One region of the Pseudocitrobacter cyperus genome, then DNA from elsewhere that is predicted to be linked to it. Evidence: predicted binding sites of a transcription regulator. Region 1 holds the regulator's gene; each other region holds the start of a gene.
The links. Region 1 encodes PurR, which represses purine synthesis genes. Its sites were predicted from a motif close to CANGCAAACGTTTGCNTG; they were not measured.

Region 1 (4,184 bases):
ACCGATTTCCGTGCGCGCAAGGAACGGTATCGCCAGCATTATCAACATCAGAAGCAACAAAAATCCCTTCAGCGTGCCGCTGACGGAACGATCGGCAAACTTACCGCCGAGGTAGTTCCCCAGAGAAAAACCGACGCCAATCAGCACCAGCATCAATGTGATAAAGGTAGAGGATGCATCGGTAATGGTGTGCAATACCGGCGAAATATAGGTATAGAGCGTAAACATCGCTCCCGCACCGAGCACCGTCGTCAGCAAAGCGGAAAGCACCTGCGGGCGCACCAGCACCGAAAGTTCGCGTTTCACATCCGGTTTTTCACCTGCCCCGCCCTGCGGTAACGAGAGCCACAGGCTAACTATCGAAATCACGCCAAGACCCGCCGTTGCCAGGAACGACATCCGCCAGCCGATGGTTTCGCCAAGCCAGGTGGCTGCGGGAACACCGCCGATGTTGGCAATCGTCAGCCCCATAAACATAGTGGCGACCGCGCTGGCTTGTTTGTGTTTTGGCACCACGCTTGCCGCAACCACCGAGCCCAGGCCAAAGAATGCGCCATGGTTGAGGCTGGTAATAATGCGCGAGAGCATCAGGGTGGTGTAATCCGGCGCGATAGCCGAGAGCACATTGCCGAGGGTGAAAATCGTCATCAGGAAGATTAAGGCATTGCGCCGCGCACGATGGGAGAGCAGTAACGTCATCAGCGGCGCACCCACCATCACCCCTACAGCGTAGGCGCTGATTAACATACCTGCGGCAGGAATTGAAACATCAACCCCTTCAGCGATAACAGGTAAGAGCCCCATCGGCGAAAATTCGGTGGTGCCAATCCCAAATGCGCCAATGGCTAACGCCAGTAAGGGAAAATTGACTTTCATGCAATGACTCCGGTTTGCCGCAAATCTGGACGGCGTGACAACTGAAGGCAAAAGCATGACATCGATCACAAAAAAACAGAAGTGTACAAATTAGCAAAATAGTTTTGCTGATGTGATAACAATCGATATGAGGAATTGAAGTGAGGGAGAGTGAACTCTCCCTGCGAAATGAATTAATGCAGGACGGCAGTTAGCCCGGCCGCCACGATCAGCGCCAGCGTAATAACCGTCGTGGTAATTGACATCTTCAGTTCAGTACTCATCAATTTTTCTCCTTGTTATCACCACACCAAAAGTGAGTTAAATCATTTTTGCACACTTAATAGCAAAAATCTTCTCTGATTTCACACGATAACCGATTTTGCGCTTCCACTTTTGCCAAAGATCAGACAAAATTCGACGCTAATTTATAAGTGTATCGGCCATTGACCCCCTCCTGTCGTCCTGTGTCGTTTTCCCGGCGAACCGCAATTCATAACATTGCGTCAGGGTGAGTGAAGGCAAACGTTTTCGTAGTTAATCGAACGGGGGCAGGCCCGGGTCTGGAGTGAGATGGAATGGCAACTATTAAAGATGTAGCGAAACGCGCAAACGTTTCCACTACAACTGTATCACATGTGATTAACAAGACGCGCTTTGTCGCCGAGGATACGCGGGAAGCGGTATGGGCGGCAATCAAAGAGCTCCACTACTCTCCAAGCGCCGTCGCCCGTAGTCTGAAAGTCAATCACACCAAATCCATTGGTTTGTTGGCAACCAGTAGTGAAGCGGCCTACTTCGCTGAAATAATTGAAGCCGTTGAGAAAAACTGTTTTCAGAAAGGCTATACCCTGATCCTTGGCAACGCCTGGAACAATCTTGAGAAGCAGCGCGCTTACCTCTCTATGATGGCGCAAAAGCGCGTAGACGGCCTGCTGGTGATGTGTTCTGAATATCCGGAATCGCTGCTGCAGATGCTGGAAGAGTATCGCAATATTCCGATGGTGGTGATGGACTGGGGCGAAGCCAAAGCTGATTTTACTGACTCGGTCATTGATAACGCCTTCGAAGGTGGCTATATGGCAGGCCGTTATCTGGTGGAACGTGGCCACCGCGAAATTGGCGTCATCCCCGGCCCGCTTGAGCGTAACACCGGTGCGGGCCGCCTGGCCGGTTTTATGAAAGCGATGGAAGAGATGCATATTAATGTGCCGTCCAACTGGATCGTTCAGGGTGATTTCGAGCCTGAATCCGGCTATCGCGCCATGCAGCAAATCCTCTCGCAGAATCCGCGTCCGACGGCCATTTTCTGCGGTGGTGATGTCATGGCGATGGGTGCGCTCTGCGCCGCTGATGAAATGGGACTACGCGTCCCGCAGGATATCTCCCTGATTGGTTACGACAACGTGCGCAACTCTCGCTTCTTTACGCCGGCGTTGACCACTATCCACCAGCCTAAAGACTCCCTCGGGGAAACCGCCTTTAATATGCTGATGGACAGAATTGTCAGCAAACGCGAAGAGTCGCAGTCGATTGAAGTCCATCCGCGCCTCATCGAGCGCCGTTCCGTCGCCGACGGCCCCTTCCGCGATTACCGTCGTTAAGGCTCTCTGCGAACGCCATTTTCCGGCGTTCGCAGCCACTCGCTGTTCAGCGTTTCACTGTCGCCCAGATAGTCCAGCAGCCAGCCTAACGCTACAGATGTATCGTTTTGCTGCCACGTCAGACAACAAGCCGCATCCGGAAAAGGGTTTTCCAGTTCCAGTGCCACCCACTCGCCCGTGTCTATCTTCGGACGCGCAAAATGTTCTGGCACCATTCCGACGCAAAGCCCCGCGGATAAACAGGTCTCTGAAGAGCCCCAGTCTGGTACCACAACCCGTTTCTGGTTATCCAGCAGCCAGGTGATTCGTTTTGGCAACGAGCGCGAAGTATCCTCACGCACCAGCGAAGGCCAGTTGCGCAATGTATCATCGCTAAATGGCCCGCTCATCTTCGCCAGAGGATGCTGGCTTGCCACCACGCACTGCCAGCTCAGCATACCCATATCGCGAAAGGCATAACGCCCCCCAACGGGGATCGCCTGCGTCGCGCCAATCGCCAGCTCAACCCGGCCATCTGCCAGCGCATCCCAGACGCCGTTGAACACTTCCTGATAAACCAGCAGTTCAACATCACTGAAGTGCCGATAGAAATCGACAATCATCTGCCGGGTGCGCTCAGGCCTGACGATATTATCAACCGCAATGGCCAGTTGACCGCGCCAGCCATTGGCAATTTGCTGGCACTGCTGACGAGTGATCTGCATTTTTTTGATAACAGAACGCCCTTCTTTCAAAAACCACGCCCCCGCAGGCGTCAGCTCAACATCGCGATGACGGCGTTCGAACAGCGGAACCGCCAGCCACTCTTCCAGTTGCCGCACCGTGTAACTGATTGCTGAAGGTACCCGGTGCAGTTCATTCGCCGCACCGCTAAAGCTGCCGTTACGCGCAACGGCATCAACCACTTCCAGTGAATATTCAGACCACATGCTCTGCCTACAAAATTTTTGAAACCAGGCCGCAAATATTAGCGTTTCACAAGCCAGATTTCACTCTCTACACTCTCAGCCTCTTCCGACACAAGAAAAGGCGTTTTTATGCAACCTGGGAAAGGATTTTTAGTCTGGCTGGCGGGCCTGAGCGTATTGGGCTTCCTGGCCACTGATATGTATCTTCCGGCCTTTGCCGCCATTCAGAGCGATTTGCAAACACCGGCGTCTGCCGTCAGTGCCAGCCTGAGTCTGTTCCTTGCCGGATTTGCTATCGCGCAACTGCTGTGGGGGCCGCTCTCTGACCGTTATGGCCGCAAACCGATTTTGTTAACAGGCCTGGCGATTTTCGCCTTCGGCTGCCTGGGAATGCTGTGGGTGCGCGATGCCAGCATACTGCTGGTGCTGCGTTTTATCCAGGCGGTCGGCGTCTGCGCAGCGGCTGTCACCTGGCAGGCAATGGTCACAGACTACTATCCGGCGCAGCGTATCAACCGTATTTTCGCCACGATTATGCCGCTGGTTGGCCTCTCTCCGGCACTGGCCCCCCTGCTGGGAAGCTGGATCCTGCATCACTTCGAGTGGCAGGCTATTTTCACCACGCTGTTTATCATTACGCTGATTTTGATGATCCCGGCGCTGCGCCTGAAGCCCGCCCACCCGAAAGTGTCCGCAAACCCGGACAAACTGACCTTTATGAAGCTGCTGCGCAGTCAGGATTACCGCGGCAACGTGTTGATATACGCCGCCTGTTCCGCCAGCTTCTTTGCCTGGCTGACCGGGTCGCCATTTATCC
Region 2 (4,184 bases), on a different contig from region 1:
GCGCTGGAAGCCGCGGAGCAACTGGCGGTAGAGGGAGTGAGCGCCGCCGTTATCGATATGTTTACGCTCAAGCCGATAGACCGGATGCTGGTGAAGAACTATGCCGAGAAAACCGGGCGCATTGTCACCTGCGAAAACCACAGCATTCATAACGGGCTGGGTTCGGCGGTGGCGGAAGTTCTGGTGGAAACCTGTCCGGTGCCGATGCGTCGCGTGGGCGTGAAAGAGCGCTATGGTCAGGTAGGAACGCAGGATTTTCTCGAACAGGAGTATGGGCTGACGCGTGATGATATCGTCGCGGCGGCAAGGGAACTGCTGTAGTTCAGGTATGAAAAAGCGGCCGTAAGGCCGCTTAATATGGAGACGGAGCGCAATACGTATTAAATCGCCCAACCGCCCGCATAAAACGCCACCAGCGCCACCGCAATCACGACAGTGCCGATGTTCAGCTTACGCCATTCGCCTGATACCACGCGGCCAATCACCAGCGTCGCAAAACCAATCATGATGCCGGTAACAATGTTACAGGTGAGCACGATGAATACCGCGGTGATCAGGCCGGACATCGCATCAACAAAGTCGTTGAAATCGATGCGCGCCACGTTGCTCAGCATCAGCAGGCCAACGTACATCAGCGCCGGAGCGGTGGCATAGGCCGGAACCAGATAAGAGAGCGGAGAAAGGAACAGGATCAGCAGGAACAGGATACCGACGGTGATCGCCGTTAGACCCGTTTTACCCCCCGCCGCCGTCCCGGCCGCAGATTCGATATATACCGCCGCAGGCGCTGCGCCGACAACTGCCGAGAATACGCTGCTCAGGGAATCGGTGGTCAGCGCTTTACCGCCGTTGATGATCTGCCCGTCTTTATCCAGCAGGTTAGCCTGACCGGCGACGGCACGGATCGTCCCGGTGGCATCAAATACCGCCGTCATGACCAACGCCAGTACGCTTGGCAGAACAATAGGGTTCAGCGCGCCCATGATATCCAGGCTACCAATCAGCGAGTGACCGTTCTCATCGCTGAGGGAAGGCATCGCGAAAATACCGGAGAAGTGTACATTCGGGTCGAAAATCAGGCCGACAATCGAGACGCCAATAATAGTCAGCAGAATGCCGCCCGGCACTTTCAGTTTTTCGAGGCCGATAATCATCGCCAGGCCCACCAGCGACATGATCACCGGGAAGCTGGCGAAGTGACCGAGCGCAACCGGCAAACCATCCAGCGGGTTCTTGATCACCAGACCGACGCCGTTGGCCGCAATCAGCAGCAGGAACAGACCGATACCAATCCCCGTGCCGTGCGCGATGCCTTGCGGTAAATTGCGTAAAATCCAGCTACGGATGCCCGTCGCAGAGATAATGGTAAACAGCACCCCCATCAGGAAGACCGCGCCCAGCGCAACCGGTATGCTGATCTGCTGCCCCAACACCAGGCTAAACGCGGTGAAGGCGGTCAGTGAAATCGCACAACCGATTGCCAGCGGCAGGTTCGCCCACAGGCCCATCACGAGAGAACCCACGCCCGCCACCAGGCAGGTGGCAACGAAGACCGCGGCAGGCGGGAAACCCGCTTTGCCGAGCATACCCGGCACGACGATAACGGAATAAACCATCGCCAGGAAGGTGGTGAGACCGGCGACTATCTCCTGACGAACGGAGCTACCACGAGCAGAAATTTTAAACCAGGCGTCGAGTGAACCGCCGGTACGCGCTGAAGGCGTAGACATAGAAAACATCCCCTGAAAATTTTTATCATTCGTTCGTAAGCGTGGTGGACCATCCCCTGTTTGTTAATCGTCATCTCCATGTGCTTTATCTTTGCGGCAAAGGGGAGCCGAAAAAAAGCAAACGATTAACTCCGCGCCGACAAAACGGTTGAGCAGAAAGCGTCAAAAATCCCGTCTGAGCACGACGGAAATTAAAGGCAAACGATTATCTGGTTTTTATGACACCATTTTCAACTGATGTTTACGCCATTTCGCTAAAATTCGCTTATGACGATGAATAAATCGCCAACACATGCGCAAACGTTATCGTTAGTGCGCAATCCGGCAACAATTGCGTTGCAAATATGGCCTCATTCACCGGGAAGCGAAAATGGCCCGCCTTTCTCAATCGCCTGCTGCCAGGCTGGACGCGCTTCAACACGCGCCTTCCAGGCGGTGATATTCGGCAGGGAAGAGAGCCCACCACGGGAAAGTAGCGCAAACAGGGGAAAACTCATCTGGATATCCGCCATGCTGAGTTCGTCGCCCGCGAACCACGGCGTTTTCGCAAGATGCGATTCAATAAAACTGGCGTGGGTCGCAATCTGATTATTCAGCCAGGCTTTCTGTACGCCCGTTCCCAGCACTTTCCCTACCGTGCGCAACCCCAGCGGCACGGGTGATTTACCGAGCATCTGCAACACCAGCTTGATCATCATAATCGACATCAACGAGCCTTCGGCATAATGCAGCCAGAAGCGATACTGCAATTTGCCGTCGGGATCCTGCGGTTTAAAGCGATTATCGGGATCGCCAATATCCTGCAAATATTCGAGAATCGCCCCCGATTCAGCGATAACGTGTCCGTTATCTTCGACAATCGGTGATTTGCCGAGTGGGTGGATTTTTTTCAGGGTATCCGGCGCCAGCATATCCGCGCCACGCTGATAGCGGACGATCTGATAGGGCAGGTTCAACTCTTCCAGCGCCCAGAGCACACGCTGTGAGCGGGATTGATTGAGGTGATGGACGGTTAACATGGTTTTCTCCGCAGGTTTGTTCAAATTAACTATAGGAACAGACGGCACTCCGCGTAAAAATTGCGGCGAAAAAAACGCCAATTCGGCTGGAAAACAGGGGGAGGAGAAGTAGACTTAAAGTGTCAGCACAAACCGGAACCTCCAACCCCATGCTCGACCGAGGGATGCTGATGTCGGGGGAAACCCTCCCATGAACCAGTGGGATAGAGCGAAAGACAAAGACCGGAACATACGAAAGCGCCCAGTTGTGGCGCTTTCGTTTTTTATTCCTCTTCTAACAGACGTGCGCCCGTCCCCTCTTCTCCCAGCTTGTCGCCAGGGTTACGCAACGGGCAGTCGCGCAGAGACATACAGCCGCAACCGATGCAGCCATCGAGCTGGTCGCGCAGCGCTTCCATTGAGTGAATACGCTTATCCAGCTCCTGACGCCACTGGGTGGTCAGGCGTTTCCAGTCTTTTTGCCCCAGCGTGTGCCCTTCCGGCACCACCCCCAGCGATTCACCGATGGTCGCAAGCGGGATCCCCAACCGCTGGGCGATTTTAATAATTGCCACATAACGCAGTACATCACGTTTGTAGCGGCGTTGATTACCCGCGTTGCGCTGGCTGCGGATCAGCCCCTTACTTTCATAGAAGTGCAAAGCGGAGACAGCGACTCCGGTACGCTTCGCGACTTCGCCCGGTGTAAGCAGCGTTTTAATGCGCGTTGGTTTTTTTTCCATTTTCTGCTTTACCTCAAGTTAACTTGAGGAATTATACTCGCCAGCAACACAAAAGTTGAAGCAAAAATAGACAACGGGGAGAGCCTTATGTCCCATCGGGAAATTATTCAAACGCTTATCGAATGGATAGATGAACATATCGATCAACCACTTAACATTGATGTTGTTGCGAAGAAATCCGGTTACTCAAAGTGGTATCTGCAACGGATGTTCCGTACCGAGATGCGCCAGACGCTGGGTGACTATATTCGTCAACGCCGTCTGCTGCTGGCCGCGCAGGAGCTACGTAACACACAGCGCCCAATCTTCGATATCGCGATGGATCTGGGTTATGTTTCCCAGCAAACTTTCTCGCGCGTGTTCCGCCGTGAATTTGACCGCACGCCGAGCGACTATCGCCACCGCCTCTCTGCATAATGCGCTGCACCGGAAACCTGCCGGATGGCGCTTGCGCCTGTCCGGCCTACCTTTTTTAAAAACAGTGAGTTAGATTTAGCGCCTTCCAGGCCGCACGAAAGGTGCTGCCTTATGTAACTATTTTCAGGGGAAAATGGTGCAATTTGCTGCGTTTACTTCTGGTGAATAAAACAGCAATTGTGATATAGTTCACGTTATCGAGTGAAACAAAAAACAGCGTTTCATATCATTTGTGAATGCCTGTCGATAGCCAGAATGGACTGCACCTTTGTGAGAACGCCGCGCTGTCAGGGCAT
Region 3 (4,184 bases), 680 kb from region 1:
TGATGTGGTGAAACCCTGCAGTCGCTGTATCTTTACCACCATTAGCCCGGAGCGGGGTCAGAAACATCCTGCGGGAGAACCGTTGCATACGCTGCAATCATTCCGCACCGCCCAGGATAATGGCGACGTTGATTTTGGGCAGAACCTGATCCCGCGCAGCAGCGGCGTGATTCGTGTGGGCGATGAAGTCGAAATATTAGCGACCGGGCCCGGAAAGATCTATGGCGCCGGGGAAGACGATGAGAGCCAGGCGCTTCCCGGCACACAGACGACAAAGGTGGAAATCAACTGGCAGGGTCAGGCTTTTACCGGAAATAACCAGCAGGTTTTACTGGAGCAACTGGAACAGCAGGGAATCCGAATCCCCTACTCCTGTCGGGCAGGTATTTGCGGGAGCTGTCGGATAACACTTGAGGAAGGCGAAGTCAGCCCGCTCAAGAAGAGTGCCGTTGGCAATGATGGCACAATATTGAGCTGTAGCTGCGTGCCGAAAACGGCGCTGAAATTACGCAGTTAAACGGCCTGTTCCAGGCTGTAACCCGCCAGACCAGGCTGGGGTTGCAGCCTGTCATTCATCACCTTAATCGCATCGCCTAATTGCATGGTTCGCCCCGCCAGCACCAATCCTGGCTGCGCCAACAGGCAAAGCGCGGCGTTATCACCGGGCTCAACCACCAGCAGATTCACCTGTTGGTCGGTATCACTTAACCAGACGCAGGCAGCATCACCTGTAGCAGGCGACCAGTTATCGCTATGGGCGCGGAAGTGCCAGCTTTTCGGCATTTGCGGTTTTAGAAAACGAATCGCTACCAGCGCATTCAGAATGAGTTCGGCGCGGTGTTCTTTAGAGAGTTCCAGGTCGCGGCATTTTTCTTCAAATGAGAAATAGAGCGCGGCGTCATCGACGCAAAATCCGCTGGGGTCAAAGGCATCAGGCGTCAGCATCCGACGGGCATAACGCGAACGGAACAGCATGCCATTGGCTAAATCGAGCATCATTCGATCATGCTCTTCATCATAATACCAACGCCAGTTGTCATCCGGTTTAATTCGCATTGTCCGCTCCCCTCATTTTTAGCATCCGATTGCTTTGTAATCTTTTCCGTTTCGTTTACAGCCTAAATAATAAAAGACCAAAATGTCTAAATAAGCAACAATAATGAAATATAAAGCAACCAGGGCTTAAAATAAAGCCCTGGTTCACATAATGAGATAAAAGATTAGATATGAGTTACGATTTCTTTAATCAGCGGCGGGCCTTTAAAAATAAAACCGGAGTAGATCTGCACGAGCGTTGCGCCAGCAGCCAGTTTCTCTCGTGCAGCAATCACCGAGTCAATCCCGCCAACACCAATGATCGGCAGACGACCGTTTAATTCCGCGGCGAGCATACGAATAATTTCGGTGCTTTTTAATTGCAATGGACGACCACTTAATCCGCCCATTTCATCGCAATTCTTCATCCCCTGAACCAGGGAACGATCCAGTGTAGTATTCGTCGCGATCACCCCATCAATATTATGGCGAACTAAACTATCGGCAACCTGGATCAACTCCTCAGGAGAAAGATCCGGCGCGATCTTCACCGCCACAGGAACATATTTATGATGTTTTGCCTGGAGTTCAGCTTGTTTATTTTTAATACCAGAAAGCAAATCGTCGAGTGCTTCGCCATATTGCAGGGTGCGTAGCCCTGGGGTATTTGGTGAGGAGATATTAATGGCAATATATCCGGCATAAGCATAGATTTTTTCCATACAAATCAGATAGTCATCTTTGCCTTGCTCAACTGGCGTATCTTTATTTTTGCCAATATTAATACCCAGAATGCCATCAAAATGCGCTTTTTTAACGTTCTCAACCAGGTTATCAACACCCAGGTTATTAAAGCCCATACGGTTGATCAACCCTTCGGCATCGACCAGACGGAAGATCCTCGGCTTGTCATTACCTGGTTGCGGACGGGGCGTTACGGTTCCTATCTCGATCGAACCAAAACCCATCGCGCCGAGTGCATCAATACACTCACCATTTTTGTCCAGACCTGCCGCCAGACCCAACGGGTTCTTGAAGGTTAGTCCCATACAGCTCACCGGCTTTGAAGGCACTTTCTGGCGAACCAGTGCTTCAAACGGCGTTCCGGTCACCCGGCGTAATGATTGAAAAGTTAATTCATGAGCGCGCTCAGGATCGAGCTGGAAAAGGGCTTTACGAACGAAGGGGTAGTACATGAACTCTCCTGGATTCCCGGTGTGCAAACCGGGGGCGTATTATGTGCTATCCAGCACAGAAAGGGAATTGACCTGTGGCAAAAAAAGCGTATTAAACGCAATCGTTTTCCCTGGCACTTCTTCTTTCGTTCTTCGTCTGGCTTGTCCAGCACGACTGCCATATGCGTTTTTCGGCAATCGAACCGCAGATAAATTATTTAGCGTTCGCCCGAGGCTCTGCGAGACTCACCCTTAATGTTATCAATGTTAGATAAATACAAGCATTTTGTTATAAGGAGAGAGTATGCGCGTCATCACCTTAGCGGGAAGCCCCCGTTTTCCTTCCCGCTCCAGCGCTCTGCTTGAGTACGCCCGCGAAAAACTGGCGGCAGTAGATGTCGAAGTTTGTCACTGGCATCTACAGAATTTCGAGCCGGAAGATCTGCTGTATGCCCGTTTTGATAGCCCGGCGCTAAAAACGCTGACTGAGCAACTGGCGCAGGCCGATGGCCTAATCGTTGCCACGCCGGTTTATAAAGCATCGTTTTCCGGCGCATTAAAAACACTGTTGGATCTGTTGCCCGAACGGGCACTGGATGGAAAAGTGGTATTACCATTAGCAACCGGTGGGACGGTTGCCCATATGCTGGCGGTCGATTACGCCCTCAAGCCCGTATTAAGCGCACTGAAGGCCCAGGAAATTCTCCACGGTGTATTTGCCGACGACAGCCAGGTAACGGACTACCAGCATAAACCTCATTTCAGCCCAAATCTGCAAAGCCGTCTCGATAGCGCACTGGAAACGTTCTGGCAGGCGCTCCACCGTCGCGATATCCGCGTCCCATCATTTCATCAACAATTTGAACACGCATAAAAATCGCCGGATGAGCCTTGTATCATCCGGCGATCATCATTTACTGGATTCACATCTGTAATCTTCTTTCTGCCCTGCCGCTGTCACCTGCATCGGGAAAATGACCGGTTTGCTCATGTCGACATGCAGGTAGCGGGGATTTTTGCTGTCACGCGTTTTAAAGTCCATAACAACCAGATTCGCATCTGCGCGGGTCGGCGCAATATAGTGGAAAACCTCCCCCTTCATCGTCAGCGTTTCATCTTTCGACTTCAACACTGCCGTCGCCTTCTCCCCTTTTGCATCCATACAGTTCAGTATCAGGGTACTGAAATCGCCTGAAGCAGTGGGCGTGGTACTCTGTTGCTGCTCCGGGTTGCTGGCCGGTTTATTCGCATTTTTATTTGTATTTTCTGCCGAACATCCGGAAATAATAAATAGAATAAATATGGATGCTGCTTTTTTAGAGAACATTTTTTCCTCACAGGAATATGCGGTATTGGTAATGGAAATTTGACAAAATTATACATATATAAACAAACGCAAATTCCAGAATATTGTCAACGTCCTGGATAGTTTATCTTAGCATTTTTAACCATAGTTCAGGCAAGGATAATTTGAGATAAATCTTAAAAGAATTTTATTTCGTCACTTTTTCAGATTTATCAATATAATAAGGCCACGGCACAGCCCTTACGCAGGGTACAAGAGCTTATTAGACTGTTTCATTAAATGGTGTATTCAAACATCATCAGCGCCCTGTACATATTTTCAGCTTAAACCTTATGCGTTTGAGAATTTTGGTCTTACCTTACAACTGGAAGTCACAATACGCTAAAATGAAGTCATATACTCAAAAACCCATTGCATCCCTGGAACTCATTGTTGAACACATTATCAAGCATGCTAATTATGAATCAGTGACAATAGCGGAAGAGAACTTCAGGTTACAGCGTGAAAAATATCTATATTTTGTTACATCTGGAAATTTCACTCTTAGAAACCAGACCAATAACCATATTAACTTCGTTGACTCTGCCCCTTTCATCGTAGGTATTGTCAATAACAAAGATTTTACCGATGGGGGCATGGTATTCAGCCCACAAAGCGAGTGTACCGTT
Region 4 (4,184 bases), on a different contig from region 1:
AATCGAGGTATTGCTGGTCAACATCTTTGGTGACGTAGACGCCGTTGAACACGGAGCATTCAAACTGCTGAATATCCGGGTTTTCTGCGCGTACTGCGTCGATCAGATCGTTAAGATCCTGGAAGATGAGACCATCTGCGCCAATAATCTGGCGGATTTCATCCACTTCACGCCCGTGGGCAATCAGCTCGGTGGCGGTTGGCATGTCGATACCATACACGTTCGGGAAGCGAATTTCCGGTGCGGCTGACGCCAGATACACTTTCTTCGCTCCTGCTTCGCGCGCCATCTCGATAATCTGCTCTGAGGTGGTACCACGCACAATAGAGTCATCCACCAGCAGGACGTTTTTATCGCGGAACTCGGCGCGGTTGGCGTTCAGCTTGCGGCGCACGGATTTACGACGCAACTGCTGACCCGGCATGATAAAAGTACGACCCACATAGCGGTTTTTCACAAAGCCCTGGCGATACGGCTTATCCAGAATCCGGGCGATTTCCAGCGCGATATCGCAGGACGTTTCCGGAATCGGGATCACCACATCGATATCCAGATCTTCCCACTCGCGGGCAATTTTTTCGCCGAGTTTGGTGCCCATATTCACACGCGCGCTGTAGACGGAAATCTTGTCGATAAAGGAGTCCGGACGCGCGAAATAGACGTACTCGAACAGGCACGGGTTGCTGACCGGATTCTCTGCACACTGGCGGGTAAAGAGCTGACCCTTCTCGGTGATATATACCGCTTCGCCCGGCGCAACATCGCGCAGGAACTCAAAGCCCAGCGTATCCAGTGCCACGCTTTCGGAAGCAACCATATACTCGGTACGGCCATCGCCAACATCGCGCTTACCCAGCACCAGCGGGCGAATACCGTTCGGGTCGCGGAAGGCGACCATGCCATGGCCGATGATCATCGCCACGCACGCATAAGCGCCACGGATCTGGCGGTTAGTGGCCGCAATCGCGGCGAAGATGTTGTCGGCTTCCAGCGGATAATGGCGGAAGTTGTCGAGTTCACTGGCGAAGATATTCAGCAGGATCTCAGAATCAGAGGTGGTGTTGATGTGGCGGCGCTTCTCTTCGAACAGTTTCTCACGCAGTTCGTGCGCGTTGGTCAGATTACCATTATGCGCGAGCGTGATGCCATACGGGGAGTTAACGTAGAAAGGTTGCGCCTCGGACGCGCTGGAGCTGCCAGCGGTTGGGTAGCGCACATGACCAATCCCCATATTGCCCTGCATACGCTGCATATGGCGAGCTTCAAAGACATCGCTGACCAGCCCGTTTGCCTTACGTAACCGGAAGCAGTTGTTCGCATCAATGGTAATGATGCCCGCGGCATCCTGTCCACGATGCTGCAGCACCGTTAACGCATCATAAATCGACTGGTTGACCGGCATAACACCGGCGATACCGACAATACCGCACATACGTCTTTTCCTCGTTAAGCCACATCTCAGGACTTATGTCCTGGGCAAGAAACTTGACGAGCTTTGCAGATAGTCAAAGAACCATCTGATGATGAAACTGAACTGCGGGATAAGCTGCGATTTATGCCAGTCTTCGCTTTTCGCAACGCCCGTAAAGGTATCGAGGAAGAACAGAATAGCGGCGACGATTAACACCCCGCGCAGCGCACCAAAGCAGATGCCCAACACTCTGTCCGTTCCCGACAAACCGGTTTTTTCCACCAGTTGACCGATAACGTAGTTAACGATAGCGCCGACGATAAGCGTCGCGATAAACAGTACCGCGATAGCAATCCCGTTGCGAACCAGTTCATCATCAAAGCCCGTGAACCAGACGGACAGGTAAGTGTAGTAATGACTGGCGACAAAGAAGGCACAGCCCCATGTCACCAGCGATAACGCTTCACGAACAAAGCCACGGATAAGGCTAACCAGACAGGAAAAACCTATTACCGCGATAATGGCGTAATCAATCCAGACCATATGTGTCCCACGATGCTACGCCCTGTCATCCGGTTCGGGGCGCATTCTAACAGAAAAAGAAAACGTTTGCGTAGGGATTTCCTTTCCCTGCGAAAATAAAAATGGCGCTGAAAAAATGTTCAACGCCATCACTTCTGGAGGGGGTAAAACCCCCTCACCCTATCCCTCTCCCCATAGGGGAGAGGGGATCGCCCGAGCACGATGCTAAGTTCGGCGCTGGTTTTCCCCTCTCCCCTATGGGGAGAGGGTCGGGGTGAGGGGTCAGGCCACCTTTAATTCGGCGTATACCCCATCACCACCCCGCTCAGCCCGGAGAGTTGCTTAAGCTCACCAAGAGAACCTTTCAGCTTATCTTTCGACGCATCAGGCCCCACCAGAATGCGGGTAATTTTACCCTGAACTGGCGTGGAAGGCGACGTATAGACGCGATAGCCCGCACCGCGAAGCGACGCGACAATCTCGTTAACTTTATCGGCATTTTTCAACGCGCCAAGCTGTACCACATACGCCTTTCCTTCCGGCGCCGGTTTTTCAGCAGGCGCAGGTTTTGCCGGCGGCGCTTCGGTCGCGGCGGCGATTTGCTCGCTGGCGACATCGCGCGTTGGCTGCGGTTTAGGTTTTGGCTGTTCAACAGGCTTTGGTTTCGGTTTTGGTTGTTCAACCGGCGCAGGCGCAGGATCAATACCATTATTATTCGCCGCGGCAAAACGGCCAGGATCAAGCGATGGTGCCGCTGCGTCGCCCGCCCTCACCTCTTCCGCCGCGCCTTCCGGCGGCTGCGCAGGCAGCGCCTGCGTTGCCGTCGGCAACATATCCGGCTCATCGCGGTCGCCCGGTTTTGGCACCAGTGGGATCGCGGCAAACTCATCCTGGTAATGCTTTTTCTGCCCGTCGAGCAACCCTGGCAGCACGATAACCCCCAGCGCTACCAGCACAATCGTCCCGACTAAGCGGTTCTGAAACTTACTTGCCACCGGTTCTCCCCGCGTCTAACTCTTCCATTACATGCGCTACCGTGTGGAAGGAACCACACACCAGCACCGTATCATCCGGCCCGGCATCGGCCATTGCCGCATGCCACGCCTGTGCCACACTGGCGTAGACTGTCCCTGCGCGTAGATGTTCCACAAGCTGTTCAGCCGTGGCTCCGCGAGGCCCTTCTAAAGGCGCACAATACCAGCTATCGACAACGCCTTCCAGACACGCCAGCGTGCCGGCAATATCCTTATCATGCAGCATACCAATAACCGCCAGAACGCGCCCGGTTAGCGGCTCAGATTTGAGACGCCCGGCGAGATATGCGGCCGCATGCGGGTTATGTGCGACATCGAGGATCACGCGCGGCGAGGCCTGAATCGTCTGGAAGCGCCCGGGCAGAATCGCGCTGGCGATGCCTTCACGAATGGCCTGTTCGCTAACCTTCAGGCCGCTGGCGCGCAGCGCAGCCAGTGCGGTAGCGGCGTTTGGTTGCGGCACCTGCGGCAACGGCAGCGTGTCCAGGCGGCCTGTCGCATCGCTAAACCACCAGCTTTGCGCATCGACGCCATACTGCCAGGCTACGTCCCGCTGTAACAACTGTGCGCCCTTTTCACGAGCAACATCAGCGATAGTCGCTGGCATATCAGGCTCCCCCACCACCGCCGGACGCCCGGCGCGGAAAATCCCGGCTTTTTCGCGACCAATACTTTCGCGGTCTGGCCCCAGCCAGTCGGTGTGATCCAGCGCGATACTGGTAATGACCGCCACATCCGGGTCTACCAGATTCGTCGCATCCAGTCGCCCGCCGAGCCCAACTTCGAGAATAACCACATCCAGCCCCGCCTGCTTAAACAGCCACAGCGCAGAGAGGGTGCCATATTCAAAATAGCTCAGGGAGATATCGCCTCGCGCCTGTTCAATAGCCGCGAAAGAAGCCGTATGCGCGCTTTCTGCAAGCTCTGCGCCCTGTACGCGCACACGCTCCGTATAGCGCACCAGATGAGGAGAGCTGTAAACACCCACCTTATAGCCTGCCGCCATCAGCATCGCTTCCAGCGTCCGACAGGTCGTGCCTTTGCCGTTGGTTCCGGCCACGGTGAAGACGAAGGGCGCCGGTTTCTGCACATTGAGCCGGGCTGCCACCTCGCCCACGCGTTCCAGACCCAGGTCGATGGTTTTGGTGTGGAGATGTTCCAGATAGGAAAGCCACGTAGCCAGGGGCGACGTGGCCTGAGGAATAAGTTTATTGTCC

Region 2: a site for PurR is predicted at 1,925-1,942, ahead of VSR74_RS20165 (NCS2 family permease). Genes of this name have one in related genera too.
Region 3: a site for PurR is predicted at 2,326-2,343, ahead of pyrD (quinone-dependent dihydroorotate dehydrogenase). Genes of this name have one in related genera too.
Region 4: a site for PurR is predicted at 2,010-2,027, ahead of cvpA (colicin V production protein). Genes of this name have one in related genera too.

The regions. Positions count from the first base shown of each region.
Region 1 covers NZ_JAYMYY010000001.1:341,490-345,673, reverse strand. The annotation lists gene VSR74_RS01695 (MFS transporter) at 1-876, opposite strand, end outside; gene cydH (cytochrome bd-I oxidase subunit CydH) at 1,050-1,139, opposite strand; gene purR (HTH-type transcriptional repressor PurR) at 1,434-2,459, shown strand; gene punR (DNA-binding transcriptional activator PunR) at 2,456-3,388, opposite strand; gene punC (purine nucleoside transporter PunC) at 3,497-4,184, shown strand, end outside.
Region 2 covers NZ_JAYMYY010000008.1:73,541-77,724, forward strand. The annotation lists gene VSR74_RS20160 (transketolase family protein) at 1-321, shown strand, start outside; gene VSR74_RS20165 (NCS2 family permease) at 381-1,730, opposite strand; gene VSR74_RS20170 (glutathione S-transferase family protein) at 2,081-2,749, opposite strand; gene soxR (redox-sensitive transcriptional activator SoxR) at 3,013-3,471, opposite strand; gene soxS (superoxide response transcriptional regulator SoxS) at 3,559-3,888, shown strand.
Region 3 covers NZ_JAYMYY010000001.1:1,020,753-1,024,936, forward strand. The annotation lists gene VSR74_RS05030 (YcbX family protein) at 1-517, shown strand, start outside; gene zapC (cell division protein ZapC) at 514-1,056, opposite strand; gene pyrD (quinone-dependent dihydroorotate dehydrogenase) at 1,221-2,231, opposite strand; gene ssuE (NADPH-dependent FMN reductase) at 2,515-3,084, shown strand; gene VSR74_RS05050 (hypothetical protein) at 3,121-3,537, opposite strand; gene VSR74_RS05055 (helix-turn-helix domain-containing protein) at 3,903-4,184, shown strand, end outside.
Region 4 covers NZ_JAYMYY010000004.1:26,063-30,246, reverse strand. The annotation lists gene purF (amidophosphoribosyltransferase) at 1-1,432, opposite strand, end outside; gene cvpA (colicin V production protein) at 1,466-1,954, opposite strand; gene dedD (cell division protein DedD) at 2,227-2,928, opposite strand; gene folC (bifunctional tetrahydrofolate synthase/dihydrofolate synthase) at 2,918-4,184, opposite strand, start outside.